One region of the Luteimonas sp. Soil_C_5 genome, then DNA from elsewhere that is predicted to be linked to it. Evidence: predicted binding sites of a transcription regulator. Region 1 holds the regulator's gene; the other holds the start of a gene.

Region 1 (7,731 bases):
TCAGGAACGGATCGGTCTGCGCCTCGACGTGGCTTTCCAGTCCCAGCAGCCCCTGCTTGCGCGATACGTTGCTCCACTCCAGCAGCTGCGCGATCAGCGCGGCGCGGTCGGAGACCGGCGGCTTGATCACCCAGCCGGCGATGTGCATCGCATGCTTGAACACCGGCGCCGGCGTGTGCAGCAGGATCGAGGCGACCGTGCCGACCATGACGATCAGGAAGGCGGCCGGCGACCACAGGGCACCGAGACCGGCGCCCTTGAGCACGCTGCCGCCCAACAGGGCGACCACGGCAAGCACGATTCCGGCGACGCTGAAAATATCCATGACGTTGGTATCGGCGGGGGGGGAGGGGACTTGAGGAAGGGCGGGGATTGGGGATTGGTGATTCGGGATTCGTGATTGGTGATTCGAAAGAGCAGCAGCCGTGCCGTTCCCGGGCGTTGCGAGCTTTCAGAATCGTGGGATGGACCCGTCATTCCCGCGCAGGCGGGGCTTTTAACAGCCGAACGGCTGGTCATCCATGGACGTCAATCCTCTTGGCGCCAACGTCCCTGGATCCCCGCCTGCGCGGGGATGACGGTGGATGACGGATCCGGGATCTGGCGAGGTCTGCCAGACCAGCCGTCCGCTTCCCTGAAGCCGGGGCAATGAGGAAGCAGCGGCTGTTCCGAATCACCGCTTTCAACGGACGCATGTCCGGTCATCACCAATCACGAATGACGAATGACGAATCACCCCCCCCATCACCGCTTCAACGCATCCACATCGAGAATCAGCGCCAGCCTGCCGTCGCCGATCAGCGTCGCGCCCGCATAACCGGGCAGGCCGCGCAGCGCACGCGGCAGCGGTTTGATGACGACTTCCTCGCGGCCGCGGACTTCGTCGACGACCAGGCCGAAGCGGCTGTCGCCGCGCTGCAGGACGACGATGGTCAGCAGGGTCGTGTCCTGCGCCGGCTGGCCCAGCCAGTGGCGCAGGTCGAGCAACGACAGCGTGTGCGACCGGCGGTCGAGTGCGGCGCGGCCGTCGAACCAGTTCACCGTGCGCGCAGGTGCGTGCAGCACTTCCTGCACGCGCGCCAGTGGCAGCGCGTAGCAGTCGTCGGCGGCGTGGACCAGCAGCGTCGGCAGGATGGCGAGCGTCAGCGGCACGCGCAGCGAGAAGCGGCTGCCGCGTCCCAGTTCCGACTGCACCTGGATCTGGCCACCGAGTTCGCGGATGCGCGACTGCACGACGTCCATGCCCACGCCACGGCCGGAGATGTCGCTGACCTCGTCGCGGGTGGAGAAGCCGGCGAGGAAGATCAGGTTGAGACATTCCTCGGCGTTGAGGCGCGCGGCGGATTCGGCGTCGATCAGGCCCTTGTCGCGGGCCTTGGCGCGCAGCCGTTCGGGATCGATGCCGGCGCCGTCGTCGTGGATCTCGATGCCGACGTAATCGCCCTGCTGCTGCGCGATCAGGCGCACGCGGCCGGCACGTGGCTTGCCGGTCGCCTCTCGTAAGGCGGGCATCTCGATGCCGTGGTCGATCGCATTGCGCACCAGATGAATCAGCGGATCGGCCAGTGCCTCGACGAGGTTGCGGTCGAGTTCGGTCTCCGCGCCGACGAGGTCGAGATCCACTTCCTTGTCGAGCGCGCGGGCGACGTCGCGGGCGAGCTTGGGAAAGCGCGAGAACACCTTGCCGACCGGCTGCATGCGCGTGCGCATGACGGCGCCCTGCAGACGCGCGGTGGCGTTGTCGAGCGTGGTGACCGCGCGGTCGAGATCCTCGTCGCGCAGCCGTGCGCGCAGGGTCTTCAGCCGGTTGCGCGCCAGCACGAGTTCGCCGACCAGGTCGACGATGACGTCGAGCCGCTTGGTGTCGACGCGCACGGTCTGTTCGCGTTCGGACGGCGCGGCGGATGTCTTCGGCGCTGCGGCGGGCGGTGCGGTGCGCGGCGCCGGTCGCGGAATGGCCGCCGGCGCGGGTGCCGCTGCAGCCGGCGCAGGTGTCTGCGTGCCCGGCGCGGCGCCGCCGTGCAACTGGTCGAGCAGGGCTTCGAATTCGTCGTCGTCGATCATGTCGGCGACGGGCTTGGCCGCGTTCCCTGCAGGCGCGGCCACGCCGGGCGCGGCGCCACCATGCAGCTGGTCGAGCAGGGCCTCGAACTCGTCGTCGTCGATCATCGCCGGCGCGGCAGTCGCCTGCGTGCCCGGCACCCCGTCACCATGCAACTGGTCGAGCAGGGCTTCGAATTCGTCGTCGGAAATCATGTCGTCGCCGGCAGCAGCGACCACGGGCGCGGCTGCACGCACCGGCGCCGCTGCAGGCGCATCGGCAGGCGCGAAGCCCGCGATCAGTTCGGCCGGCGCGCTCGGCACGGTGTCGTCGGTCTCGATCGCGTCGACCATCGCCTGCAGCCAGTCCAGCGACTGCTGCGCGGCGTCGAAATGGCGCGGCAGCAGCGCGGTCTGGCCGGCACGCACCATGCCCAGGGTTTCCTCGGCCGCGTGGCACAGCTCGACCAGCGGCGTCGCGCCGAGGAAGCCGGCGCCGCCCTTGAGCGTGTGGAATGCGCGGAAGACCGCGTTGAGACGCTCGCGGTCGTCGGGCGTCTGTTCCAGACCGACCAGCTGGCCGCCGAGGTCGTCGAGCAGTTCGCGGGCTTCGAGGACGAAGTCGGCAACGATGTCGGGCGACTGCATCAGCGTCGACCCGCGCCGGTGGACCGGGCGATCGCAGCGCCGCCGGTGCACACGTCCGCCCGTCCGGCAGCACAGGCGTGCGCGCGCAGCGGCGTGATCAGGCGTTCGTGTTTCGACATCAGCATTCCCGTTCCTGCCGCGCGCGCGAGGGGACGCGGCGCGGTCTGTTCCAACCGCGTGGTGAGATCTTCAGAGCCCCAGATGCGACAGCAGATCGTCCGCGTCGCTCTGGCCGACCGTGTTGCGGTCGAGGCCGGAAACCGACGGTCCGTTGCCGCGCTGGTTGTCTTCCTTCGGCGGCAGACCGAGGGCACCGAAGCCCTCGTGCACGCCGCGGACGATGCCGGCGACGCGGCGGATGATCTGGCCGCCGAGGTCCTGGTGGCTCTGCGCCAGCGCCATCTCGCGCAGGTTCTCGCGCAGCGATTCGACGGTGGCGATCTGGGTCTCGTCGAGCGGACCTTCCTTGAGCCGGGCGACGAGCGCGCGGCTTTCGTCGATCAGGTCCAGCGTGCGGTGTGTGGCCTGTTCGGTCATCTCGACCACGTGGTCCAGACGCGCGCAGGCATCATCCAGACCGCTGCCTTCGGCGGGCGTGGGCGGCAGGGTGTCCAGCGCCTGCGACAGTTCGCGGGCGAGCCGGCCGAGGCCGGTGACCAGGGTGCGCGCGCGCGCATTGGCCAGCGCGTCGACCTGCCGGCGCCAGCCGTCCTCGTCGCCGCGCTCCAGCGCTTCCAGCGCGTCGTGCAGCAGGTTGGCCAGACGGGTGCGTTCGATGTCGGGCGTCGTCATGCCGCGGTCCCCAGGCGCTCGAAGATCTTGCCGAGCTTCTCTTCCAGGGTCTGCGCGGTGAACGGCTTGATGATGTAGCCGTTCACGCCGTTCTGCGCGGCCTCGATGATCTGCTCGCGCTTGGCTTCGGCGGTCACCATCAGCACCGGCAACGCGCGGAACCTGGGATCGGCGCGGATCTCGCGCAGCAGCTCGATGCCGGTCATGCCGGGCATGTTCCAGTCGGTCACCACCAGCTCCACCGCATCCTGGCGCAGCACGGCCAGCGCACTGTGGCCGTCTTCCGCCTCGACCGTGTTGTTGAAGCCCAGATCGGACAGCAGGTTCTTGACGATCCGGCGCATCGTCGAGAAATCGTCGACGATCAGGATGCGGATGTTCTTGTTCAAAACGTGTTCCTCGAAAAAAGCGTGCTGCGATACGGGGTGGGGCACGGGCCCCGGAGGTCAGTCGTCGGCACCGAAGCCGGTGTCCGCAAGTTCGAAAGCGGTGAGGCGGCCGCGCAGGCGGACCACGGCCTGGCCATGGATCTGGCAGACGCGCGATTCGCTGACGCCGAGCACCGCGCCGATCTCCTTCAGATTCAGTTCCTGCTCGTAGTACAGCGACAGCACCAGCTGCTCGCGCTCGGGCAGGTGGCCGATCGCGCCCATCAGCTCGCGACCGAACTCGCCGCGCACCAGCGCTTCCTGCGGCGTCGGGCCGCCGCGACGGTTGACCGGCTCGACCTCGCCGTGGTCTTCGATGTGCGAATCCAGACTCAGCACCTGGCCGCGCGCGGCGTCTTCCAGCAGGCGCTGGTATTCGCCCAGCGGCAGGTCGAGTTTCGCTGCGACCTCGTGCGCGCTGGCGGCGCGGCCGGTGCTCTGTTCGATCTCGCGGATCGCGGCAGCGGCTTCGCGGGCGCGCCGGTGCACGGAGCGCGGCACCCAGTCGCCACGGCGGATCTCGTCGATCATCGAGCCGCGGATGCGGATCGAGGCATAGGTCTCGAACGACGCGCCCTGTTCGGCGTCGTAGCTGCGCGAGGCCTCGAACAGGCCGATCATGCCGGCCTGCACCAGATCGTCGATCTCGACGCTGGCCGGCAGTCGCGCGGCCAGGTGATGGGCGATGCGGCGGACCAGTTCGGCGTGCTGGACCAGCGGATCGACCGTGGCCGTGCGTTGCACCGCCTGGTACTGGCGAGCGGCGAGGTTCATGCGGTCGCTCCCTGGCGCAGCATGCGCTCGACGAAGAACTCGACGTGGCCGCGCGGCGCGGTCGGCGCCTGCCAGCGCGAGATGCGACGGGCGATCTCGATCAGCGCACGCGCGGACGGACTGCCGGGATAGGCCAGCACCACGGCCTGCTGGCGCTGCACGGCCATGCGCAGCCAGTCGCACTGCGGCACCGCGCCGAGGTAGTTCAGCGACACGTCGCCGATGAAGCGCTCGCACACGCGCGAAAGCTTCTCGTGCAGATTGCGGCCTTCCTGCGGGCTGCGGACCATGTTGGCCACCACCTGCACGCGGTCCACGCCGCGCTCGCGCGCCAGCACCTTGATCAGTGCGTAGGCGTCGGTGATCGAGGCGGGTTCGTCGCAGACCACGACGATCGCGTCCTGTGCGGCCTGGCAGAAGGTCAGCACCGAATCGGTGATGCCGGCGGCGGTATCGACGACCAGCAGGTCGAGCTCACGCTGCAGGTCGTTGAAGACGTTGACCAGACCGGCATGTTCGGCCGGACGCAGTTCGGCCATGTGCCGGCGGCCGGACGCCGCCGGGACCACCAGCACGCCGCCGGGTCCTTCGATGATCACTTCGTCGAGCGAGCAGCGGCCGGCGACCAGGTCGGCCAGCGTGCGCTGCGGCGACAGGCCCAGCAGCACGTCCACATTGGCCAGGCCCAGGTCGGCGTCCAGCAGCAGCGTGCGCTGGCCCATGCCCGACAGCGCGACCGACAGGTTGGCCGAGACGTTGGTCTTGCCCACGCCGCCCTTGCCACCGGTGACGGCGAGGGTGCGGACAGGCTGGAATGGGGTGGCGGACATCGGCAGGCGCTCAGGCGACGGCATGGTCGTGATTCCGGAATGCGTGCTCCGGGACAATCGGCTTATCGGCATCGCGGCGGAGATCTTCAAGGCGGAGCACCAGATGGGCGGCATTGGCCCGGTGCAGGTCTTCGGGAATGCGCTGGCCGTCGGTCACCCAGGTCAGCGGCAGCTGGTGGTCGACCGCCACCGACAGGGCGCTGCCCAGGCGGCCGGTTTCGTCCAGCTTGGTCAGCACCACGCCCTGCGGGCGGGCGTTCTCGAACCGGCGCACCACTTCGTCCAGGTCCGCGAAATGGGTGTTGGCCGGCAGCACCAGCAAGGTGCGCACCTGGCGCGCGGCACGCAGCCAGTTGAGCTGGCCGGCGAGGGCGCGGTCGCGCTGGCTTAGGCCGGCGGTGTCGACCAGCACCAGGCGGTAGTCCTGCAGCTTCTGCAGCAGCTGGATCAGGCCGGTCTCGCTGTCGGCCTCGTGCACGGCGATGCCGAGCTGGCGGCCGTAGCTGTGCAGCTGTTCGCGGCCGCCGACGCGCGAGGTGTCGGTGGTGATCAGGGCAACGTCGCGCGGCTGGTGCTGGGCGGCGTACAGCGCGGCCAGCTTGGCGATGGTGGTGGTCTTGCCGGCGCCGGTGGGACCGACGAGGGCGATCACGCCGGCTTCGGCCAGCGGGTCGATCGGGCAGATCGGCAGGCGCTTGGACAGCAGCGCCAGCATCAGGCCGCGGACGCGGGCATCCGGGGTGTCGGCGGGGATCTGCAGCACGGTGTCGCGGGTGATGCCTGCATCGAAGCCGTAGTCCTCCATCAGTTCCATCGCCTGGGCGCGCGCCGGCGAACCGCGCAGGCGCTCGTCGGTGAGGCGCGCCATCTCGCGCTCGATCATCGATCGCATCTGCGACAGCTCGTCGCGCATCTGCGCCAGTTCTCCGTCGCTGGCAGGCGCCTGCGGGGTCGGCACGGCGGCCAGAACGACGGGCGCGACCGGCGCAGGCACCGGCGGCGACGGAATCTCGTCGCGCACCGGCGGGGCGACCGCGACTTTTTCGACCTGCGGCGTGTCGTCGCGATGGCCGGCGGCCAGCAACTGGGCGAAGGTCGGGCCATCGATGTCGAAGGTCGCCGGCTCGGACGACGCACGGGCACGGGCGGCCAGCGCGGCGACCGCGGCATCGGGGGCTGCAGTCCGCGCAGGCGCTGCAGCACGCGCAGGTGCGGGTTCGGTCTGGGCGGCGGCATCGGCCTGCGGCGCGAGCTCACGCAGCCAGCGCTCGGACGGCGCCAGACCAGTTTCCATCGGACCGGCGGCCGCCGGCATCGCGGCCGAGGCCACAGGCGTCTCGCGCTGCGCGTCCTCGATGGCGCGCTGCACGTAGCCCTCGTCGTAATTGCTGGCAGCGACGATCTCCACGCCCTCGTCGATGCGACGGTTGGACAGGATCACGGCATCGGGACCATGCGCCTGGCGCACCAGCTGCAGGGCACTGCGCATGTCGGCGGCGACGAAGCGGCGGATTTTCATGAGCAGGGATTCGGAATTGGGGAATGGGGATTGGAAACAGCAGGCATCGGTGTCGGGGGTGTTGCGCGTGTGGTCTGTCTGGGTCTCATCGCTTGCATCGCACTCTCTCCGCGTTGGCGGGATCCGCTCTCACGAATCCCCACTCCCCAATCCCGCATCCCGGCTTTCAATTGATCGTGCCCAGCAACTTCAGGCGCTTGTCTTCCGGCACTTCGGTGTAGGACAGGACCGACAGCCCCGGCACGCTGTGCCGGACCAGACGCGCCAGCGCGGCGCGGACCTGTCCGGGCACCAGCACCACCGCCGGTTCGTTCCTGGCTTCCTGCTGGCTGGCACAGTCGGCGAGACTCTGCTGCAGGCGTTCGGCCAGGCCCGGTTCCAGTGCCGCACCGGCGCCCTGCGCGGAATCCTGCAAGACGCGTTCCAGATTCGGCGCCAGCGTGTAGACCGGCAATTCGGCCGAGGGGCCGGCGATTTCCTGGACGATGAAACGGCCGAGCGCGGTGCGCACGGCGGCGGTCAGCTGGGCCGGGTCCTGGGTGTGCGCGGCGTGCTCGACCAGCGCCTCGGCGATGCGGCGCAGCTGACGCACCGGAATGCGCTCGACCAGCAGGTTCTGCAGCACGCGCACCACGACCGCCAGCGGCAGCGCCTTCGGGGTGAGGTCTTCGGACAGCTTGGGTGCGCTGCGGGCGAGGGT
Region 2 (7,731 bases), on a different contig from region 1:
GAGGGGTTTCCATGCTCGAGCAACACGGTTTGTGGCTGGCACTGGGCTGTGCCGCCATCGCGATTCTCTACGGCGTGATCTCCGCCGGCTGGATCAACCGGCAACCTGCCGGCAACGCACGGATGCAGGAAATCGCAGGCGCGATCCAGGAAGGCGCCCGCGCGTATCTCAATCGACAGTATCTGACGATCTCCATCGTCGGCGTCGTGCTGTTCGTGCTGATCGGCGTGTTCCTGGGCTGGGCGACCGGCATCGGTTTCCTGCTCGGCGCGGTGCTGTCGGGCGCGGCGGGCTACATCGGCATGAACGTGTCGGTGAAGGCCAATGTGCGGACGGCCGAAGCCGCGCGCCGCGGCATCGGACCGGCGATGGACGTCGCGTTCCGCGGTGGTGCGATCACCGGCATGCTGGTCGTCGGTCTCGGCCTGCTCGGCGTGGCCGGGTACTGGATGGTGCTGCCGCACTTCGGCATCGCCGGCGAAGCCGCGTTGCACGCGCTGGTCGGCCTGGCCTTCGGCAGCTCACTGATCTCGATCTTCGCGCGTCTGGGCGGCGGCATCTTCACCAAGGGTGCTGACGTGGGCGCGGATCTCGTCGGCAAGGTCGAGGCCGGCATTCCCGAGGACGACCCGCGCAATCCTGCAGTGATCGCCGACAACGTCGGGGACAACGTCGGCGACTGCGCGGGCATGGCAGCCGATCTGTTCGAAACCTACGCGGTGACGGTGATCGCGACGATGCTGCTCGGCTTCCTGATGGCGCCGACCGTCGGTGCGAACGGCGTGCTGTATCCGCTGGTGCTCGGCGGCGCGTCGATCCTGGCGTCGATCGTCGGCACGTTCTTCGTCAAGGTGCAGGCGGGCGGCTCGATCATGGGCGCGCTGTACAAGGGCGTGATCGTCTCGGGCGTCATCGCCGCGGCGCTGTTCTGGCCGATCACCACGCAGCTGATGGCCGACAACACGCACGGCGCGACCAACCTCTATCTGTGCGCGCTGATCGGACTGGTGCTGACCGGCGCGATCGTCTGGATCACCGAGTACTACACCGGCACGCAGTACGCACCGGTGCAGCACATCGCGCAGGCGTCGACGACCGGGCACGGCACCAACATCATCGCGGGCCTCGGCGTGTCGATGAAGTCGACGGCGATGCCGGTGATCGCGGTGTGCTTCGCGATCTGGGCGTGTTTCTCGTTCGCGGGCCTGTACGGCATCGCGATCGCGGCGACGGCGATGCTGTCGATGGCCGGCATGATCGTCGCGCTCGACGCCTACGGGCCGATCACCGACAACGCCGGCGGCATTGCAGAGATGGCGGAGCTGCCGCCGGAAGTCCGTGATGTCACCGATCCGCTGGACGCAGTGGGCAACACGACCAAGGCGGTGACCAAGGGCTATGCGATCGGCTCGGCGGCGCTCGCGGCGCTGGTGCTGTTCGCCGATTTCACCCACAACCTGGAAGCGAAGTATCCGGGCACCGAGTTCCGCTTCGACCTCGCGGATCCGGCGGTGATCATCGGCCTCTTCATCGGCGGCCTGATTCCGTATCTGTTCGGCGCGATGGCGATGGAGGCGGTGGGTCGTGCGGCAGGCGCGGTGGTCGAAGAAGTCCGTCGCCAGTTCCGCGAGATCCCCGGCATCATGGCCGGCACCGCGAAACCCGACTACTCGCGCGCGGTCGACATGCTGACGAAATCAGCGATCAAGGAAATGATCGTGCCCTCGCTGCTGCCGGTGCTGGTGCCGGTGGTGGTCGCGCTCGGCATGAACGCGCTGATGGGACCGGGCGCCGGCATCCGGGCGCTCGGCGGCCTGCTGATCGGCACGATCGTCACCGGCCTGTTCGTCGCGATCTCGATGACCACCGGCGGCGGCGCCTGGGACAACGCGAAGAAGTACATCGAGGATGGCCACCACGGCGGTAAGGGCAGCGAAGCCCACAAGGCCGCGGTGACCGGCGATACCGTCGGCGATCCCTACAAGGACACCGCGGGGCCGGCGATCAATCCGCTGATCAAGATCATCAATATCGTGGCGCTGCTGCTGGTGCCGCTGCTCTAGTCGACACCGGACCCGCTCGTTCCCTCGCGTTTTTCTTCGTCCGGAATCTGATGGGTGCCGTCCGTCAGCTCAAGACTCGGACTGGAATCGTCATTCCTGCGAAGGCGGGAATCCAAGGACTTTCATGGTGTCCGCCCGCACGTCCATGGACTCCCGCCTTCGCGGGAGTGACGGGGCAGCGTTCTCTTCGTCCCCGCTCCTTCCGGAACCTGATCGCTGTCGTGGCTTCGCTGACACCTGATACCTGATACCTAACATCGGACATCGGACATCGGAATCGTCATTCCCGCGAAGGCGGGAATCCAAGGACTTTCATGGTGTCCGCCCGCACGTCCATGGACTCCTGCCTTCGCAGGAGTGACGGGCGCAGCATTCTCTTCGTCCCCGCTCCTTCGGGAACCTGAGCGGTGTCGTGGCTTCGCTGACACCTGACATCGGGCAACGGACATCGGACACGGACACGGACACGGACATCGGAATCGTCATTCCCGCGAAGGCGGGAATCCAGGGACTTTCATCATGTCCGCGCGCACGCCCTTGGACGCCTGTTTTCGCGGCGGTGAATGGATGACCGGATCAGTGACCGCGACCGGCAGCGAGGTGCGTGCGCGATGCGCGCGCAAGCAGCGGCAGCGCGTATCGCACCTCTAACGCTCGAACGTCCCACTCGCCATATCGAACCACGGCGTGCACAACACCTGCTGGTCGTCGGCATAGCCGAAGTCGGCCTGCCAGACCTGCACGTCGCCGCTGTCGTCGGACGAGAACAGACGCGCGTCGTCGGCGATGCCAACGCCGACGCACCATTGCACCTGCGCGGGCGTCGAGGCGAGCCAATTGGAGAAGCGAAAGGTGGCATCGACGCTCGCGCCTGGCTCGACACGGCGCGCAAGCGGCGTGGGCGGCACGGTCGGTGCAGGCGTCGGCAAGGCACTTGCGACATGCGAGAGGGTCGCGCGCGTGCCCGCATATTCGCGCAGTGCCGGCACACCGACAGCGCCGGACACCATGCGCTTCGTCAGCACCGCATGGCGATCGCCGCGGTCGAACACGACCAGCGGCACCGTGCCGGTGTTGCGGATCCGGTAGTCGACACGCACACCCTCGCCTTCGCGCGCGAACACTGCTTCCAGTGCGACACCTTCGGCATCGATGTGGGCGCGCGCGGAATCTCTGGGGGACATTGCAGACCTCGAGACAGGACTTGGGGACTCGCTGGACACCGCCGGTGCCGGCAGAACCGAGCAGTCGAGACACGCGGCTGCAACGGCACTGCGGAACGCAGCATGGTCCCGCAGATGTGAGGGTGGCGCGCTGACGACAGCGCGCGGATAGTCAGTCATCGGCACGGTGATCCCGGAAGCGTGTCACAACGCCCGATGCAGGCGCCGCCAAACAAAAGGGGCGGTGCACGCATGCACCGCCCTCACGTCATGGCCCAGGGTCAGAGCGCATAGCTCGGACGATCGGGCATTCCCAGCTCGCGCCGGATGCCGTTCTCGGTCAGATGGATCGGATTGTGGGTGATCGCGCCGCTGCCGTCGAAGTCATACGGCGTGGCACTGGTCTCCAGTCCCACGGCCTGGCGTTCTGCGTTGGGCACCTGGCCATTGTCAGGACCCGTGCCGCGATACGTGCCCTGCAGGAAGGTACCGTTGACGCCGTTGTAGGCATGCGACATCTCGTGGAACAGCACCACCGACGGTGCCGGGAACGCATCCATGTGGAAGGACGGGTTGTAGCTGATGGTCACGTCACCGCCAGCGCCCGGGCGGCCGTTGACGATGTCGGCGTCATTGCTGAAGGTCTGGGCGTAACCGTTGTCCTCGTTCGAGAGTTCCTGGATCGTCACGGTGTTGCCCTTGGCCTCGGCGGCCTTGTCGAACTCCGCCATCATCTGCTGGCCGTTCGGCGAGGCGCGCAGGAAATCCAGTTCGGACTGCATGCGCTGCACGAAGGCATCGGAGCCCTGCACGCGCACGCCGCGATCGCCGACGGTGTTATCGATCTCGACGTTGACGACGGTCGGGCGCGCGCCCGTCGCCGCGTTGACGATGTCGCTGGCTTCCGAATAGATCGTGGTCTGCGCGTTCGCGCCTTCGATCGTGTCGCTGCCTGCGCCGGCATAGACCGTCGTACGGCCATCGCCGACATTGACCACATCATCGCCACCGCCGGCGGAGAGGATGTCGAACGTGCCGCCGCCGTGGATCACATCGTTACCGCGGCCGCCTTCGATGTAGTTGGTACCGGTGCCGGCGTGGATGGTGTCGCTGCCGTCGCCGCCGTAGATCACGTTGACGCCGCTGCCGCCGAAGATCTCGTTGGTGCCGCCGGTTGTGTGGATGTCGTTGCGGCCGCTGCCGGTGGCGCGGATGGTGTCGTCGCCGTCGCCGCTGCTGATGCGGTTGTCGCCGTCGCCTTCGACATTGATGTCGTTGTTGCCGTCGCCGGCATCGACGACGACGTTAACCTGGACGTTCGGCGCGACCTGGATGGTGTCGTTGCCGGCGCCGGTGCGCAGGGTCAGTTCCTGCCCTTCGGCGAGGCGCACTTCGTAGCTTTCGCCGTTGACCGACACGTCCAGCGTGCCGTCGTCGCGCTGGCTCACGCCGACCTTGTCGTCGCCTGTGCCGGTGGTGAACACCACCTGGTCGCGGCTGATGTAGCCCTGCGCCTGGGTGCGCTCGCGGGTCACGTCGACCTGCGCATCGCTGTGCAACTTGTCGCTGACGACCGGCTTGCCGTCGGGCGTGCTGCCGGTGGTGCGCCCCGTGGAGTTGGTGCTGCCCCCATCGATACCGATCGCACCGTTGGGCGCGCGCTCGGGCGCTTCCCGCTTGGCGATGTCCGGACCGTCGTCCAGGCTCCCGATGTCGGCATGATCGTCGACGCCGCCGGCCGCCGGACCGTCATGCGTATGCGTATCGTTCGGGGCCAGCGGGTTCTGCCAGTAGCCCTGGGCGGCAGCGGCGTTCGGGGACAGCGAATCGAGCGTGGTCATCGGAACGGGCCTGCGTCAGCGAAAGTCGGGCCTCATATGTACGCTGGCGTATGGCCTGACCATACTGGGGCGTACCCTTGGTCCGGCCGGGCGTCCGCGGTTGCACCCGAAACCATCGCCCGACACCGGTTCTGCGCTGCAACATCCGTTGGTCGTAAAATGGGCGTTCTTATCGACCACTGGAAGTGCATCGCAATGGGCCTGGACTCCGTCCCCACCGGCAAGAACCCGCCGGACGAAATCAACGTCATCATCGAGATCCCGAAGGACGCCGAGCCGGTCAAGTACGAGGTCGACAAGGAAAGCGGCGCGATCTTCGTCGACCGCATCCTGTCCACGCCGATGCGCTATCCCTGCAACTACGGCTACGTGCCCAACACCGTCTGCGGTGACGGCGACCCGGCCGACGTGCTGGTGGTGCTGCCGCTGCCGCTGATCCCGGGTTCGGTGATCCGCTGCCGTCCGGTCGGCGTGCTGAAGATGACCGACGAGGCGGGCAGCGACGAAAAGATCCTTGCGGTGCCGGTCGACAAGGTGTTCGGCGGCTACGCGCATGTCGACGATCTCGACAAGGTCTCGGCCCATTGGCTCGAGCGCATCGGCCACTTCTTCGAGCACTACAAGGATCTCGAGAAGGGCAAGTGGGTGAAGATCAGCGGCTGGGGCAACGCGGCGGAAGCCAAGGCGCTGCTCAATGAGGCGATTGCGGCCTACGCGGCCGAGTAAGCGCCACGGCGGCGTCGCCGCCGTCACAGTTCGCGACACGCCGCCCGATACCGGGGCGGCGTGGTTGCTACTATCGTTGCGAGCCGACGCCACCGGGTGGGTGCCGCGGCGCTCAGGGGATTTCCATCGTGCGTATTCTGTTCGTGGGCGGCGAAGACAGCCTGCCGTCCGATCTCATCGCCCTCGTGGCCGACATGGATGACGGCTGGCAGGTCCAGCGCGCCATCGACGGCACCACCGCCACGGCTTTGATCGCCGACGCGCCGCAGGATGTCGTGGTGGTCGCGCCGACGCTGCCGGACATGCCGGTCGCCACGCTGCTCGGCCAGATCCGCACGCTGCGCCCTGAAACCTCGCGCATCGCCGTGTTCGGCGGTCAGCCGCCCGCGCGCGTGCTGTCGCTGGCCCACCGGTTCCTGCCGCTGCCCGTCGGCGAGGCGCAGCTGCTGGAAGCGATCGGCAGCCTCGAGGAACTGCGCGAGCTGCTCGACAATCCGGCCCTGCGCGAGCGCATCGGTCAGATCGAAAAACTGCCGTCGCCGCCGCAGACCTATCTGGCGCTGGCACACGCGCTGGAAGCCGACGACGACACCACGGCCAACGACATCGCGCAGCTGATTTCAGGGGATCCCGCGATCGCGGCCAAGGTCCTGCAGCTGTGCAACTCGGCGTATTTCTCCGCCGGCCGCACCATCACCGACCTGCGCTCGGCCGTGACCCGGCTCGGCATGGCGACGATGCGCGACCTGGTGCTGGCCAGCGAAGTCTTCGCGCATTCCGCGCGTGGTGATCTCGACCGGCCCGCAATGCAGCAGCGCGCACTGGTCGCCTCGCAGCTCGCCCGCCGCATGCTGCCCGAATCCAGCGCCGAGCTCGGCGCCACCGCCGCCCTGCTGGCCGACATCGGCCTGTTGCTGCCGGGCATCCGGGATGAGCGTGCCCCGGCCGACACCCAGCCTGCCGATGCGCCGGGCCATACCGAAGCCGGTGCCTATCTGCTGGGCCTGTGGGGCCTGCCGATGCCGATCATCGAGGCCGTCGCGTTCCAGCGCGATCCCGCGCGCGCCGGCACCCGCAGCTTCTGGGTCACCGGCGCGGTCCATGTCGCCACTGCACTCGCCGCCGGCGAACCCGTGCGCGAGGATTATCTGCAGCGCACCGGCGTACTCGACAAGCTCGACGGCTGGCGCGCACAGGCCGATCGCCTGCGCGGCGTCGAGGACACCCAGCCCGCCTGACGGCGGGCTCGACCAACGACCCTTTTGCAGTCGGCACTGTCCGCTTCACGGCGGCCGGTGCGCGTTGTCGTGTCCGCTTGATCGGGATGATGCGCGGGGCTTTTCTGGGCACCTGACTGCATGAAGCGGCCTCCAGAGATCTAAACGCCGGCCGCGCCAGACGCAGGTTTCCGACACGCGGATCCGGCGATGACGCGCACGCGTGCGCATTGATGGAACGTGCGCGAAACGTCTGGCCCGCGGTGCCATTTGTCCGCCTACCCTCATGCATCTGCAGGACCCGGCACAAAAAAAGGCGGGCCCGAAGGCCCGCCTTTCTGCATCACTGGATCACCGAAGCGATCAGAAGCGCTGCTGGTACTTCATGTACATGAAACGACCGATGTCAAAACTGCCCTGATAGGAGAAGCCGCTGTTCGGCTGGGTGTACATCAGCGGACCGACGCGATCAAAGACGTTGTTCACGCCTGCCGAAACAGTCGCGTTCCAAGGCGCGTTCCAGCGGACCTGCACGTCGTTGAACGTGTTGGAGCCGGTCTTGTTCTGCGCCTGCGCGATGCCGTCACGATCGATGTAGCCCAGCATGTTGCAGGTGTTGCTGTAGTAGCACTGCTCCTTGACGCCGGAGAAGTAACGGGCCGTCCAGCTGGCGCCGAAGTCACCGTTATCCCAGTTCAGGGTTGCGACCGAACGCGTGCGG

The links. Region 1 encodes FliA, which starts transcription of late flagellar genes. Its sites were predicted from a motif close to TAAAGTTTNNCNNNCNNNGGCCGATAA; they were not measured.
Region 2: AC3A5K_RS16150 (HDOD domain-containing protein) is a predicted target of FliA. The motif match lies at 5,818-5,844, and genes of this name have one in related genera.

Annotation. Positions count from the first base shown of each region.
Region 1 covers NZ_JBDGKA010000001.1:584,859-592,589, reverse strand. The annotation lists gene AC3A5K_RS02950 (flagellar motor protein) at 1-325, opposite strand, end outside; gene AC3A5K_RS02945 (chemotaxis protein CheA) at 745-2,688, opposite strand; gene AC3A5K_RS02940 (protein phosphatase CheZ) at 2,878-3,480, opposite strand; gene AC3A5K_RS02935 (chemotaxis response regulator CheY) at 3,477-3,869, opposite strand; gene AC3A5K_RS02930 (RNA polymerase sigma factor FliA) at 3,927-4,682, opposite strand; gene AC3A5K_RS02925 (P-loop NTPase) at 4,679-5,536, opposite strand; gene flhF (flagellar biosynthesis GTPase FlhF) at 5,523-7,031, opposite strand; gene flhA (flagellar biosynthesis protein FlhA) at 7,198-7,731, opposite strand, start outside.
Region 2 covers NZ_JBDGKA010000006.1:133,879-141,609, forward strand. The annotation lists gene AC3A5K_RS16130 (sodium-translocating pyrophosphatase) at 12-2,063, shown strand; gene AC3A5K_RS16135 (hypothetical protein) at 2,711-3,247, opposite strand; gene AC3A5K_RS16140 (M91 family zinc metallopeptidase) at 3,508-5,067, opposite strand; gene ppa (inorganic diphosphatase) at 5,263-5,793, shown strand; gene AC3A5K_RS16150 (HDOD domain-containing protein) at 5,922-7,031, shown strand; gene AC3A5K_RS16155 (TonB-dependent receptor plug domain-containing protein) at 7,374-7,731, opposite strand, start outside.